3 regions of the Saccharomonospora glauca K62 genome follow, and region 3 is predicted to be linked to each of the others. Evidence: predicted binding sites of a transcription regulator. Region 3 holds the regulator's gene; each other region holds the start of a gene.
What was found. Region 3 encodes LexA, which represses DNA repair genes until DNA is damaged. Its sites were predicted from a motif close to CGAACACGTGTTCG; they were not measured.

Region 1: a site for LexA is predicted at 2,101-2,114, ahead of SACGLDRAFT_RS17040 (exonuclease SbcCD subunit D). Genes of this name have one in related genera too.
Region 2: a site for LexA is predicted at 3,573-3,586, ahead of SACGLDRAFT_RS04200 (DNA gyrase/topoisomerase IV subunit B). Genes of this name have one in related genera too.

Annotation. Positions count from the first base shown of each region.
Region 1 is NZ_CM001484.1:3,656,787-3,661,927, reverse strand. It holds gene SACGLDRAFT_RS17050 (DUF6542 domain-containing protein) at 1-869, opposite strand, end outside; gene rmuC (DNA recombination protein RmuC) at 1,051-1,968, opposite strand; gene SACGLDRAFT_RS17040 (exonuclease SbcCD subunit D) at 2,173-3,336, shown strand; gene SACGLDRAFT_RS17035 (AAA family ATPase) at 3,333-5,141, shown strand, end outside.
Region 2 is NZ_CM001484.1:865,087-870,227, reverse strand. It holds gene SACGLDRAFT_RS04205 (DNA gyrase/topoisomerase IV subunit A) at 1-1,430, opposite strand, end outside; gene SACGLDRAFT_RS04200 (DNA gyrase/topoisomerase IV subunit B) at 1,458-3,515, opposite strand; gene SACGLDRAFT_RS04195 (DNA polymerase IV) at 3,660-4,691, opposite strand; gene SACGLDRAFT_RS04190 (ribonuclease Z) at 5,127-5,141, shown strand, end outside.
Region 3 is NZ_CM001484.1:3,253,920-3,259,060, forward strand. It holds gene SACGLDRAFT_RS15170 (vitamin B12-dependent ribonucleotide reductase) at 1-495, opposite strand, end outside; gene nrdR (transcriptional regulator NrdR) at 550-1,029, opposite strand; gene lexA (transcriptional repressor LexA) at 1,869-2,588, shown strand; gene SACGLDRAFT_RS15185 (NHL repeat-containing protein) at 2,689-3,756, opposite strand; gene hflX (GTPase HflX) at 3,772-5,141, opposite strand, start outside.

The DNA of each region.
Region 1 (5,141 bases), 400 kb from region 3:
CCTTCTCCACGGCGCTGCTTGTCGACCTGGTCGGCCGGGGGCGGCGTCGCGCGCCGACGCGGTGGCGGATTCCCCTCGCGCGGTTTGCGCGGTTGGTCGGCGTCCGGACGCTGGCGTCGGGGCGGCGGAGCGGCGGGTCCCCCTCGCGGCCGAGCACTTCGTTCGGGAGGCGGAGCCGCCTTGCTCCTGGCCCCCGCAGTGCCGGGCACGCGGCGTCGTGGACGAGCTTCACCCGCCGAGTCGGGCCGGGCCGCGCTCATGGTCGGGCGTGTCCTGTCGTCCACGTCCTCCCCGGCGACGGCGGCGGCCTCCTTACCGGCGCGGTTCTTCCCCGGCTCGGCCTTGCCCGACTCCGCTTTCTCGGAGTCGGTCTTGTCGCGGCCGGACTTGGTCCGGGCCTCCGGATCGCGCTGCTTCACCAGCCGCAGGATGCCCACCAGCACCGTCGCGGCCGTGGTGCCCGCCATGACCGGGAAGCTGTTGATGAGGGGAGTCCCGATCGCCAGCGCCTTGGACAGCATGTCGCTGCCCTCGGGCAACCCCGACGCGGTGAGCACGATGAGCGGAACGGCCAGCGCCATCGCCAGCGGCGGCTGCACCATCGGACCGAAGAGGCTCTTTCGCTGGACTGCGAGGACCGCACCCAGGGCACCGACGACATAGCACACGTGGAAGATCAGGGAGAGGCCGTCGGTGGCGAGTTGATCGACGAAGGCTCCGATCAGTGCCAGCCCGAACGCCAGTAGTACGGCGCCCCACCAGGGCACACCCCGGCGGGAGTTAATGACAGAGCGTTCGTTCCACGAAAGCGCGGCCGTGTCCTTCTCGGCGCTTTCCGCGTCACCCCGACGGTCACGAATGGCGGTCACGGGGCAACACCGTATCCCGTGCGCGGTGAAAACCTGTGACCCGCCGGTAGGAAAGCCGCGCGAAAGGGCATCGAGTGTGACGTCTCGGGGCAAGAGCGACGAATCGCCCACTCGTTCCGCGGGTGCTTCGTGACTGATAACGCGTGCGCCATGATCGATAACGATAAATTGGCCGGGGGGCTCATGTCGCCGACATCTCATCATTTCGGCGAATCTCGGGTACTGGGGACGGGCTCGCCGCGGCCTCGGTGAGGGGGGCTACCTGCGCCCGGAAGCTGTCGAGGGCTTCGATCTCGCGCCGGCGAGCGGAGAGGAAGCGCTGCAGATGCGTGCTCGACAGGTTCAGCGCTTCCACGGCGTTGCCCGCGGCCCTGTGTGCGGCGGCCGCCTGCGACCGCACCTTCTCGACGTCGTCGATGAGCGTGCGCTCCGTCGCGGCGAACAGCGCCGCGGAGGCCACGACGGCGAAGCCGGTGGGGCCACAGAGGAAGACGCGACGGTCCAACAGCCACCGCAGTAGGTCCGGATCGGTGTCCAAAGCCGCCACCACGGCGGCGTCGGAGGGCACGAACATCACGGTCCCGTAGATGGCGTCGGCCCAGCGTTGGTAGTTCTTCGAGGACAACTCGGCGGCGCGCGAGCGCAGGTTGCGCACGTGGACTCGCAGGGCGTCGAGACGCTCCTCGGGGTCGTCGGTCTCCACGGCCTCGGCCCAGCAGGCGAGACTGGCCTTGGCGTCGACGGGAACGGTGCGTCCACCGCCGACGGTGAGCAGGAGGTCCGGTTTGGCGGCACCCCCGCCCGCGACGTCCGTCTGCAGCGTGAAGTGCAGCCCTTCCCGTAGACCGAGCGCCTTGGCGGTCTCGACTAGTACCCGTTCACCCAACTCGCCGCGTCCGCTGATGGAGGCAAACGCGACTTCGTACCGGCGCAGGGCCGCCCGTTGCGCGTCCACTTTGGCGCGTTCGGCCTCCACCTGGCGGGCCGCCCTGTCGACTCTGCGCATGCTGTCCTGGTAGAGCCTCCACAGCAGGGCCAGGGCAGCGGCCAGCAACAGCGCGGCCACGATGGCGGCTGTGGTCAGAATCGTCGAGCCCACCGTGTGTCCGTCCTTCCCCAGTCGGCGCATGACGCGATGACGTTTGACGCGGCCGCCGCTCGACCACTCGGCATCCCGTGCCGTTCCTCCATCATGGCGGAAACCGAGGATGAGAACAGTCTTCTCGGAATTCGAACACACGTTCGAGTGATCTGTGGGGGATAGGGGTGCGAGGGCGACGGATTCGGGGCTTAGCTTGTCGGCGTGCGACTGCTCCATACCTCCGACTGGCACGTGGGCCGAACGTTTCACGGTGCCGATCTGCTCGCCGATCAGGACGCGGTGCTCGCCCACCTCGCCGAGCTCGTCGAACGGTTGTCCGTGGACGTCGTCCTCGTCGCGGGGGACGTCTACGACCGCGCGGTGCCCTCCGCCGAGGCCGTCCGGGTGGCGACGGTGGCTCTGCGCAGGCTCCGGCGGGCGGGAGCCGAATTGGTGATCACTTCCGGCAACCACGACTCGGCGGCGCGGCTCGGTGCCTTCGCGGACTTCGCCGAGGCCGGTGGTCTGCACCTGCGTACCACGATCGAGGCCATCGACCGTCCCGTGCTGCTCCGGGACGAGTACGGTCCGGTGGCGCTGTACGGGATCCCGTACCTCGAACCCGATCCGGCGCGGCTCGCGCTCGGGCTGAAGGACGCGCGTGGGCACACCGCGGTGCTCGGCGAGGCCATGCGGCGAGTGCGGAAGGACCTGTCCGAACGGAGTCCCGAAACCCGGTCGGTGGTCCTGGCGCATGCCTTCGTCACCGGTGGTGTGAGTAGCGAATCCGAACGCACGATCGCGGTCGGCGGGGTCGAGCAGGTGCCGGGGTCGGTGTTCGACGGCGTGGACTACGTGGCCCTGGGGCATCTCCACGGGCCCCAGCGGTTGGCCGAGCACCTCCGTTACTCGGGGAGCCCGCTTGCGTACTCGTTCTCCGAGACCGCCCCCAAGTCGGTGTGGATCGTGGACCTCGACGAACACGGGTTGGCCGCCGTCGACCGCGTCGAGTTGCCAGTGCCCCGGCGCCTGGCGACGTTGCGGGGGCGGCTGGACGAGCTGTTGGAGGACCCGGCTCACGAGGAGGTGCGCGAGTACTACCTCTCCGTCACCCTCACCGACCCGGTACGGCCGGTCGATGCCATGAGGAGACTGCGCGGCCGCTTCCCGTACGCCGTCCATCTCGACTGGGAGCCCGAAGGCGGAGCCTCGGGGGCGCTGCGGTACTCCCTCGCGGTTCGAGGGCGGACGGACATCGAGATCGTCGAGAACTTCCTGGCCGATTGTCGAGGCTCGGAACCGAGCGAGCGCGAGCGTGAGTTGCTGGTGGCGGCGTTGGAGGCCGCCGGCAGGGCGAACGCCGATCATCGGGAGGTCGTGCGATGAGGCTGCACCGGTTGGAGGTGTGCGCGTTCGGGCCGTACGCCACGCGTCAGGTCGTCGATTTCGACGCGCTCGGAGCCGATGGTCTGTTCCTGCTGCACGGTGACACGGGCGCGGGAAAGACCACGTTGCTCGACGCGGTGGCGTTCGCCTTGTTCGGTACCGTGCCCGGCGCTCGGGCCGAGGCCAAACGACTTCGGTGCGACATCGCGGACCCCGACCAGCCCACCGAGGTCGTGCTGGAGCTCACTGTCCAAGGGCACCGGTTGCGTATTGTCCGCAGCCCCGAGTACGAGCGGCCGAAGCGGCGCGGTACGGGCTACACCAAGCAGCCGGCCAAGGTGTCCCTGACATGGCTCACCCCACCTCCCGACGGCGGTACGGCGGAGGCCGTCACGCGCAACGACGAGGTCGCGCGGGTGGTGCAGCGGCTGCTGGGAATGAACGCCCAGCAGTTCTTCCAGGTCGTGCTGCTGCCGCAGGGGGAGTTCGCCCGGTTCCTTCGCGCCGACACGAAGGAGCGCGCCGAACTCCTGGAACGGCTGTTCGGCACCGAGCGGTTCACCGCCGTGGAAGCCTGGTTCGCCAACGCGCGAAAAGAACGTAAGGCGGAAGTGGAGGCCAAGCGGGCCGGGGTGCGCGAGTTGGTGGCGCGGTTGGCGCAGGTGGCAGGGGTCGACGCACCGGAGGAACCGGACCGCGAGTGGGCGGCCACGTTGAGGACGCGGGCCGCGGTCGAGGTCGCCGAGGCCCGTGCCGAGGAGAAGGCGGCGCGCGAGGCCTGGGAGTGGGCGCGGCAACACCTTGGGGAGAGCAAGGACGCGGCCGAGCGGGTGCGTCGGGTTCGGGCCGCTAGGGAACGCCTGGCCGAATGGGAGCGCGGCGCACGGGAGCGGTCGCGGTGGACCGCCGAGGTGGAGGCCGCCAGGCGGGCCACCACGGTCGCCGAGCTGGCGGCCGACGGACGCGCGGCGGAGGACCATCACGGTCGCGCGGTCGAGGAGGAGGCGACGGCCGCGGCGGCGTGTCGTGAGCTCGGCTTCGACGACGTCGGCCTCGACGTCGAGGAGCTCCGCCGACGTGCCGGAAGCCTGCGTGAGGAGGCGGGCGGGCTCGCGGGGCTGGTGGAGCAGGCACAGCGACAGCACACCGAGCAGCGCCGACTGACGGACCTCGACGAGTCGATCGCCTACTACGCGGAGCGCATCACGGTGCTTCAGTCCAAGCTGGACGGACTACCCGAGCGGCTGAGCGAGTTGACCCGGCAACGCGAGCTGGCCGTCGAGGCCGAGGCGCGGCTCGACGGGATCAGGGCCAGGGAGGAGGAACTGGCGGCACTGCTCGCCGATGCCGAGTCCCTGCCCGAGTTGGAGCGTGCCGCGGCAAGTGCGCGTGAGGCGGAGCTCGCCGCCGAGGCGGCCCACAACGAGGCCAGAGGCGTTTTGCTCGACGTTCGAGAACGACGGTTGGCGGGCATGGCGGCCGAACTCGCGAGCGGCCTGGTGGAGGGAAAACCGTGCCCGGTGTGCGGCTCCGGGGAGCACCCCGAGCCCGCGGTGGCGACCGCCGACGCGGTGAGTGAGGAGACCGAACGCGTTGCCGCCGAACGTGAGGTGGAGGCGGCCCGACGGCGGGAGGAGGCACGAGCCGCCAGGTACGAGGCGGAACACCGGCGGGACACCGCGGCCCAGCGGCTGGCCGGGCGCAGCGCCGCCGACCTGGCCGAGGAACTGGCGGACGTACGAGCCGAACGACAACGGTTGACCGAGCACGCGGGGCGGTCGGACGCCTTGGCCGCCGCCGTTCGG
Region 2 (5,141 bases), 2.1 Mb from region 3:
TCGTCGTCGAGGATGGCCGACAGTTCGGCGATCTCGTCGCGCAGTCGCTCCTGCTCGGCCTCCAGTTCGAGCTTGTCGTACTTGGTGAGCCGGCGCAGCGGCGTGTCGAGGATGTAGGCGGCCTGGGTCTCCGACAGCTTGAACCGCTTCATCAGGCCCTCCTTGGCGGCCTGCGCGTTCTCGCTGCCCCGGATCAGCTTGATCACCTTGTCGATGTCGAGCAGGGCGATCAGCAGGCCCTCGACGAGGTGCAGGCGCTCCTCGCGCTTGCGACGCCGGTAGCGTGTGCGCCGCGTGACGACCTCGTATCGGTGGGCGAGGAAGACCTCCAGCAGTTCCTTCAGCCCCAGCGTGCGCGGCTGCCCGTCGACCAGCACCAGGTTGTTGATGCCGAACGACTGCTCCAGCGGCGTGAGCCGGTAGAGGTCGGCGAGCAGCGCCTGCGGGTTGACGCCCACCTTGCACTCGATCACGAGCTTCGTGCCGTTCTCGCGGTCGGTGAGGTCCTTGACGTCGGCGATGCCGGTGAGTCGCTTGGTCTTGTTGACCTCGTCGGTGATGCGTTCGATCACCTTCTCGGGTCCGACGCCGTAGGGCAGTTCGGTGACGACGATGCCCTGCCTCCGGCTGCCCTCGATGGGACCGGTGGTGACCTTCGCGCGCATCCGCACGACCCCGCGCCCGGTCTCGTAGGCCTTGCGCACCTGGTCGAGGCCGAGCAGTTGCCCGCCCGTGGGCAGGTCGGGGCCGGGGACGAACTCCATGAGCTTGTCCAGCGAGGCGTTCGGGTGGTTGATGAGCCACCGAGCCGCGGCCACGACCTCGCCGAGGTTGTGCGGGATCATGTTGGTGGCCATGCCGACCGCGATGCCCGACGTGCCGTTGACGAGCAGGTTCGGGAACGCGGCGGGCAGCACCGACGGCTCGGCGAGCGATCCGTCGTAGTTCGGCCGGAAGTCGACGGTCTCCTCACCGAGCTCGCCCACGAGCAGCATCGCCTCGGGCGACATGCGGGCCTCGGTGTACCGCGAGGCGGCCGGGCCGTCGTCCGGGCTTCCGAAGTTCCCGTGCCCGTCCACCAGGGGCACGTTCATGGAGAAGTCCTGCGCCAACCGCACCATGGCGTCGTAGATCGCCGTGTCGCCGTGCGGGTGGTAGCGGCCCATCACGTCGCCCACCACGCGGGAGGACTTCACGTACGCGTGGTTCGGCCGGTACCCGTTCTCGTGCATCGAGTAGAGGATGCGGCGGTGCACCGGCTTCAGGCCGTCGCGTGCGTCGGGCAGCGCGCGGGAGTGGATGACCGAGTAGGCGTACTCCAGGTACGAGTCCTCGATCTCGGTCTTCACCGGGTTGTCGAAGACCCGCGCGCCCGCTTGGTCGAAGGCGGAGGGGTCGACGCGGGTGGTCGAGTTCTTGCGCCGTGCCATGACTTAGTCGTCGCTTTCCTGTCCTCGTCAGATGTCGATCGCGGCCTGGTCGACCCGCGCGGCCGAGGTGATGAGCCACTTGCGGCGGGGTTCGACCTTCTCGCCCATGAGCAGTTCCAGCGCGGCCTCGGCGGCGTCGGCGTCGTCCAACGTGATGCGCCGCACCGAGCGCGTGGCCGGGTTCATCGTGGTCTCCCACAGCTCGTCGGCGTCCATCTCGCCGAGCCCCTTGAACCGGGGAACCGGTTTGACGACCTGCTTGCCCGCCTGCTCCAGCTCGGCGACCTTCGCCTCCATCTCACGCTCGGTGTAGGTGTAGAAGGTCTCCGGGTTGCGGCCCTTCGTGACGATCTTGTGCAGCGGCGGCATGGCCGCGTACAGCCTGCCCTCGGAGATCACCGGGCGCATGTACCGCGCGAAGAGCGTGATCAGCAGCGTCCGGATGTGCGAGCCGTCGACGTCGGCGTCGGCCATGAGGATCACCCGGCCGTAGCGCATCGCGGAGATGTCGAACGTACGGCCGGTCCCGGCGCCGAGCACCTGCACGATCGAGGCGATCTCGGCGTTCTTGAGCGCCTCGCCGAGGTTGGCTTTCTGAACGTTGAGGATCTTGCCGCGCAACGGCAGCAACGCCTGGTACTCCGACACGCGCGCCATCCGCGCCGAACCGAGCGCGCTGTCACCCTCCACGAGGAACAGCTCGCTGCGGGCCACCCCGGTGCTGCGGCAGTCCACGAGCTTCGGCGGCATGGCCGCGCCTTCGAGAGCGGTCTTGCGGCGAGCGGCGTCCTTCTGCTGCTTCTGGGTCAGCCGCACCCGCGAGGCATCGACGATCTTCTGCAGGACCGTCTTGACCTCGGCCCGCGTCCTACGGTTGTCGGCCCACGCCTTGAGGTGTTTCTCGACGAGTCCCTGCACCACCTTGGTGATGCCCGCGGTGGACAGCTCGTCCTTGGTCTGGGAGGTGAACTGCGGTTCCGGGATACGTACGTGCACGACCGCGGTGAGGCCCTCGCACACGTCGTCGAGGATGGGCAGGTCCTCCTTGGCCTTGAGCAGCCCGCGGGTCCGGGAGATCGCGTCGTGCACCGCGCGCACCAGTCCGCGCTCGAAGCCCTTGCGGTGCGTTCCACCGTGGACGTTGCGAATGGTGTTGGTGAAGCACTCGACGGTGCGCTCGTAGCCGGTGCCCCAGCGCAGCGCCACCTCGACCTCGGCCCGACGCTCCACGTTGGACTGCATGACACCGTTGGCATCGGCGGCGTTCTCCTTGTAGGTGCCCTCGCCGGTGATGACCTGGGTGTCGCACACGGCGCGGTCGCCCGCAGGAGCGAGGAACTCCACCATGTCCGCGAGGCCGTTCGGGTAGTGGAAGGTCTCCTCGTTGATGGCCGAGTCGGTGGCGGTGCGCAGCACGTACGTGACGCCGGGCACGAGGAACGCGGTGTGGCGCAGCTTCGTGCGCACCAGCTCCACGTCCAGCGCCGCACCCTTCTCGAAGTAGCGGGCGTCGTGCCAGTAGCGGATGGTGGTGCCGGTGGACTCCCCGCGCTTCATCTTCCGTACGAAGCGCAGCCCGGACTGCGGCGTGAACTTCGCCTTCGGGCCGGGGCCGTCGAAGACGCCGGGCACGCCTCGGGCGAACGACATCTCGTGGACCTTGCCGCCCCGCCGGACCGTGACGTCGAACCGCAGCGACAGCGCGTTGACGGCCGAGGCGCCCACCCCGTGCAGGCCACCGGAGGTCTTGTACCCGGAGCCGCCGAACTTGCCGCCGGCGTGCAGGCGGGTCAGCACGAGTTCCACACCGCTCAGTCCCGACTTGGCGTGGACGTCGGTGGGGATGCCACGACCGTCGTCGGCCACCTCCACACTGCCGTCGGCGTGCAACGTCACCACGATCTTCGTCGCGTGACCCGCGACACCTTCGTCGGTGGAGTTGTCGACGATCTCCGTGAACAGGTGGTTGACCCCGCGACTATCGGTGGACCCGATGTACATGCCGGGCCGCTTGCGCACCGCTTCGAGACCTTCGAGGTGCGTGAGGTCATCGGCCCCGTAGAGGTTCTCAGCAGAGGCAGTCACGTGGTCGCTCTCCCAGGTCGTGATACGCGGAATCGTGACGGACGCGCCGAGCAGTTTCGGTCAACTGTTCGAGTGCCGCATCAGCGTAGTGCAGGGTAACGACAGCGGCGACGCGCGTGTGGTGCAACGCCGGTGTGTCCGGTGTCATTCCCGGACGAACTCCGCCCGCACGCCGAGCAGCCTCACGGGACGGTCCACCGTGAAGCGTCCGAACGCCTCCTCGGCGGCACGTACCAGCACCGCGGCGTCCCTCGTGGGCACGGGCAACGTCACACCGTGTGTCTGCGTGACGAACGGTGCGAAACGGACCTTCACGGCGACGCGTGCGGCGAGCCGCCCCTCGGCGGCGACGTCGTCCGCCACCCTGGCGGCCAAACGCGCGAGCTGGACGCGAAGTTCCCCCACGTCGGCGACGTCCCGCTGGAACGTCGTCTCGCGCCCGCGGGACTTCGGCACGTACGGCGTGGCCGTGACCTCCCGGTCGCCCAGGCCGTGAGCCAGGGCACGGAAGTACGGCCCGAGCGTGGGACCGAATTCCGCCGCCAACACGCCCCGGTCGGCCGCGGCCAAGTCGTCGACGGTGGTGATGCCGAGTTCGGCGAGCTTGTGGCGAGTCCTGGCCCCCACGCCCCACAGCGCGTCGGGAGGTCGATCCCCCATGACCTCTCCCCAGTTTTCCCTGGTCAGGCAGTACACCCCGCCCGGTTTGGCGAAGCCAGTGGCGAGTTTGGCGGTGTGCTTGTTGTCGCCGATCCCCACCGCGCACGACAATCCCGTACGGTCGGCCACCGCCCGCCGGACCTCCCTCGCCAGCGACCACGGATCGTCGGTTCGCGCCCCGAGGAACGCCTCGTCCCAGCCCGCGACCTCGACCACCACCGGAAATTCCCGCAGCACCGCCATCACCCGCTCGGAGACCTCCTCGTACGCGGGCGGGTCGGAGGCGAGGAACACCGCGTCGGGACAGCGGCGGGCGGCCGTGCGCAACGGCATGCCGGAGTGCACGCCGTACTCCCTGGCCTCGTAGGAGGCGGTGGCCACCACCCCGCGTTGGGTCGGATCGCCCGCCCCTCCGACGACGACGGGTCTGCCTTTCAGCTCGGGATGCCGCGCGACCTCCACCGCCGCGATGAACTGGTCGAGGTCCACGTGCAGCACCCAGTCCGTTGTGGACACGTCAGGCAGTATGTGCCTCCCGCGCCGAGTCGGCCAGCCCACGCGAAAAAGGTGGGTAGAACGGCGGGTCGCCGGGGTACCCGTCCGGGTGAGGTGGACAGCGGACGAGGGAAGGAGACCCATGGCACAGCTCGTCCGGGAGCTGACGCCCCGGGGGGCCGTCGCCCCGGTCGGCGATGCTCCCGTGCGCGACGCCGCCCGCAGAAGGCGCGACGACCTCGACGAGGACGTGACTCACCCGGACGACGAGGTCGGTGACGGTGGCGTCGGGGCGTTCCGGGTCCGCCGGACGCCGAGTGCCCGCCGTGGCACGGGGCAGCCCTCCTCGCGAGGGAGGTCTCCGCGGCACGAAAGGACCGCTGACCGAGGTCGGGTGCGGAACAGCACTCGGGAAATCGGATGCGGCGGCCACCGTCCACGCCGTACCGTCGTCGCGTGTCGAACCGTGAG
Region 3 (5,141 bases):
GCATGCGCTGACCTGCTGCTTCGAGCTCGTGCCGACGTTGAACCACACCGGCGAGTTGAAGCTGAACACCTGGTGCAGCAGCATCCACGTGATCTCGTGCTCGAAGATCTCGGCGTCCTCGGGCCCCGCGAAGTAACCGTGTTCGAGGCCGGCCTTGACGTACGTCTTGACGACGCGGTCGATGAGCTGCTTGAGGCTGTTCTCACGGTCGGGGCTGCCCACCGCGCCGCGGAAGTACTTGCTGGTGACGATGTTCGTCGCGTTGACCGACCAGAAGTCGGGGAACTCCACACCGCGCTGCTCGAAGTTCACCGTGCCGTCACGCCAGTTGGTCATGACGACGTCGCGCCGCTCCCACCGCACCTCGTCGTAGGGGTGCACCCCCTCGGTGGTGAAGACGCGTTGGACGCGCAGACCCTTGCGCGAGCCCGAGCCGCCTCGCTTCTTGCTCGGCTTCGGCGAGGATTCCGCGCCGACCCCCACGGTTTCTGTCATGACTCCCACTCCCGCGTTCGAAATTGGCGGCGACGTGACTCGTCGTCCGCGTTCTCACTCGCTGCGGTCCTGCTGGGCCGACGATTCGGCGATCGCCTCACGCAGGTTCTTGATCTCAGCCTCGAAGTCCTCGATCGACGAGAAGGACCGGTAAACACTCGCGAACCTCAGGTAGGCGACGGCGTCGAGCTCCCGAAGCGGCCCCAGGATGGCCAGCCCCACCTCGTGGCTCGGAATCTCCGCGACCCCGGACGCCCGGATGGAGTCTTCGACCTTCTGGGCGAGCTGCTTCAGGGCGTCGTCGTCGACGGGCCGCCCCTGACAGGCACGCCGCACTCCCCGAATCACCTTGTCCCGGCTGAACTGCTCGGTGACTCCCGATCGCTTGACGACAGCGAGTACCACCGTCTCCGACGTGGTGAACCGGCGACCACAGACCGAGCACGACCGACGCCGTCGTATCGCCTGGCCCTCGTCCACCTCTCGCGAATCGACGACTCGGGAGTCCGCGTGCCGACAGAACGGACACCGCACGGCCGAACACCTCCCGAAACTCCCCTGCACAGCAGGAACGTCACCGACAACGCACACCACGGCGCACCACACGCGAGTGTCGTCCACGTCGCGACCGGAGACCACCGGCAGCGTACGTAGAACCGATCCTACCCCAACTTGTGGACCAATTACAGCGATGTAACTACTAGATGTAGGGGTTGACCATAAGACTCGGCCCGGTCCGACGCAACCGCTACCCCCCGCCTCGGTGGCACGGAATCGGGCTTAGGATGCCGCGGTTTCGAACCCGTGCCACTCCGCACGCGAACGCGGCCCGGAACAGCCTACGGTGTGCCGAAAACGGCCGAACCGGGGCCGGGCTCCACGAAGGCCGGGTCCGTGGCGACGAGGCCGAGCCCCACCACCGCCGCCACCACGACGAGCGCCATCACCACGAGCCACGGCCAGGGGACCCCGCCGCGACCCGGTCCCCCTTCACCGAGATCACCACGCGCGGTTCGCCCCCGCCACAGCCCGGGAGCGGCCGGGGGCCTCGTCGGAGGACGGCACCCCCGGCGAGCGCCGGCACCCGGCGGACGGGCCGGAGCCGACCGAACGGCACCCGAGCGCCCCCTCGCCGCCACCATGCCAACCACCTCCAGCGTGTTCGCCCACTCACGCACGGACACGGGCATTCGAACACGAGTTCTATCGAACGCCCGTGCGAATGTGTACCACCGAGTCATGCGAAAATCGAGCCCCCACGGCGTGTCGCTCGAACAAACGTTTGAAATCCCCGGCGAAGCGGACTAGCGTCACCGACGGACGTGTAAAAAGCCCCGCATCGGCTCGGGCTCACGACTGGGAGGCATATCGCGGTGGCACGCAAGACAACGGGCGACGACGTGAGCGGCGGCGAGGTCTCCGACCTTCCGCGCACGGTCGAGAACCCGGACGAAAGCCTGACACCGCGGCAACGGAAAGTCCTCGAGGTGATCAGGACCTGGGTGGACAAGTACGGATATCCCCCGAGCGTCCGGGAAATCGGAGAAGCGGTCGGGCTCACGTCCACCTCGTCCGTCTCCCATCAATTGAAGGCGCTCCAACGCAAGGGGTACCTGCGTCGCGACGCGAATCGTCCGCGCGCGGTGGGGGTGTTGGCGGTAGATCGCGAACGACCGACCACTCCGGCCACCACGCAGACCGGAAACGCGATGCCCCAGCCCGCGTTCGTGCCCCTGGTGGGCCGCATCGCGGCGGGTGGTCCGGTGCTCGCCGAGGAATCGATCGAGGACGTCTTCCCGCTGCCGAAGGACATCGTCGGTGAGGGAGAGGTCTTCCTGCTCAGCGTCACCGGTGACTCGATGATCGGCGCCGCCATCACCGACGGCGACTGGGTCGTGGTACGGCAACAGCCCACCGCCGAAAACGGCGACATCGTGGCGGCGATGATCGACGGCGAGGCCACCGTGAAAACGTTCAAGCGCAAGGACGACGGGCACGTCTGGTTGCTGCCCCACAATGAGGCGTACGACCCGATTCCCGGTGACGACGCCACGATCCTCGGAAAGGTCGTCGCGGTTCTGCGGAGGCTGTGAGAAGCGGCCTCACAATCACGGCACGAGAACCGTCGTACCACACGCCACGGAAGGCCGAACGACGTTTCACGCGCCGTTTCGGACTTTCTCGGGGAATCGCTCACGCGTCGTTCCGCCGACGGCGGCGACTTCCCCACGCGACGAGTACCGCGGCGGTGATCACCGCGATGACGAGTGCGGGAGCCACGCCGAGACCGGATTCGTGCTCGACCGGTTCCTCGGGTGTCTCGGCCGCATGGCTCGCCGGTTCCTCCGCTTCGTCCGCGTCCGCTTCGCCGGAGGAGCGCGTGTCGACCAGCGAGACGGCATTCGGTACGGCCCGCAACGGCTCACCGCGCCCCTCACTGGCGGACAACAGCGTCCCGTCGGGGGTGAAGGCAATGGCCTCGCCCTGTTTTTCGTCGGGCAGCGGAACGCGCACCGGCTCCCGTGTGAACGCCGCCACGATGTCCCCGTCGGTCACCGGGTAGAGATAGGCGTCCGTGTACGTGCGTAGGGCCACCACACTGCCGTCGGCCGACAGCGCGGCTCCCGTGACGAGTACGGACCCGAGCTCGCCCACCGGGCCACCGGGGGTGTCGGTCGTCCGCAACGACACCGTCCCGACGTGTTCGAGCGGGGTCGGTCCCGGACTCACCAGAGGCTGCGCCGGCCGGTAGACGCGGGCGGTACCCAAGACGTTCTTCGTGATGATGTAGGGCGTCCCCGTGTGGTCCACCACGAGCGCCTCGGCGTCCTGCGGGCCGTCCGGATACGTGAGGCGATACAGCACCGACGTGCCGTCCCGCGACAGCGCGTGCACGGCCGCCGTCTCCCGCCTGCGGCGGTTGTCGCCGGTGTCACCGAGCCACAGCGTCCCGTCGGGCCCGAGCGCGAGGTCCTCCACGTCGTAGGGGTCCGTCGGGGCCGTGATCACATCCCGCACTCGGCAGTCGTCGTCCAGGACGGCGACTTCCAGCCGGGTGCCGCCGTCGTTCACGGCGTACACGTGCTCGGCGTCGGCGGCGAGCCCGGACAGCTCCTCCAACCGAGGATCGTCGATCGAACACACCACCTCGGGCACGGCCGAGGTGGTGGTGTCCTCCGTCTGGTCGGCGGCGGAGGCCCCCACGGGCAGCGCCACCGCCACGAGTGTCGCCGTCACCAGCGCGGAGCCGAATCGTCTCACCCCGCTACGGTAGCGTCACACGCGCGAACCGTTCGTGACGTAGTCGGCAAGCGCGGCCGCGAGTTCCGGATACACCCTCGCCTTCAGCCACGTCCCCTCGGGCCGGTGCTCCTCCGCCAGCACCTCGCCGTCCGAGTGCACCCGAGCGACGAGTTCGCCACGCGTGTAGGGCACGAGGACCTCCACGAAGGTCTCCGGCCGGGGAAGTCGGGCCGCGATCTCGGCCAGCAATGTGTCGAGCCCCTCCCTGCTGTGCGCCGAGACGACCACGGCGTCGGGCAGCAGGTTACGCAGCCGGGCGAGTGTCACCTCGTCGGCGACGTCGGCCTTGTTGACGACGATCAACTCGGGAGGCAACGGTTCCGACCGCTTCGCGGCGATCTCGCCGAGCACCGCCCGCACCGCGGCGACCTGGTCCTCGGGCGAGGGGGCAGCACCGTCGACCACGTGGAGCAGCAGGTCCGCGTCCGCGGCCTCGTCGAGCGTCGAGCGGAACGCGTCCACCAACTGGTGGGGCAGGTGCCGCACGAACCCGACGGTGTCGGTGATGGTGTATTCGAGCCCGTCGGGCGTGGTGGCCCGACGGGTGGTGGGGTCGAGCGTGGCGAACAGCGCGTCCTCCGCCAGCACCCCCGCGCCCGTGATGGCGTTGAGCAGGCTGGACTTGCCCGCGTTGGTGTAGCCGACGAGCGCGACGCTGGGCACCTCGTTGGCCACCCGGCGTCCCCGCTTGGTGGCCCGGATGGTGTCCATCGCGGCGATGTCCTTGCGCAGCTTCGCGATGCGCTTGTTGATGCGCCTGCGGTCGGTCTCCAGCTTCGTCTCACCGGGACCACGCAGACCCACACCGCCGTTGGCGCCACCGGCACGACCACCGGCCTGCCGCGACAGTGACTGGCCCCAACCCCGCAGCCGTGGGATGAGGTACTGCAACTGCGCGAGTTCGACCTGCGCCTTGCCCTCCCGCGACCGGGCGTGCTGGGCGAAGATGTCGAGGATCAGCGCCGTGCGGTCGATGACCTTCACGCGCAGCTTCTCCTCCAGTTGCCGCAGCTGGCCGGGGGAGAGCTCACCGTCGCAGATCACCGTGTCGGCGCCGGTGGAGGCGATGATGTCAGCGAGTTCCCTCACCTTGCCCGACCCGATGTAGGTGGCGGGATCGGGCCGCGAACGACGCTGGATGACCCCTTCGAGCACCTCGGAGCCCGCCGTCTCGGCCAGTCGCGCGAGTTCGGCGAGCGACTCCTCGGCCTGTTCCGCCGTTCCCTCGGTCCACACGCCGACGAGCACGACCCGTTCCAGCCGCAGCTGCCGGTATTCGACCTCGGTGACGTCGGTGAGTTCGGTGGACAGCCCCGCGACCCTGCGCAGGGCCGCGCGGTCGG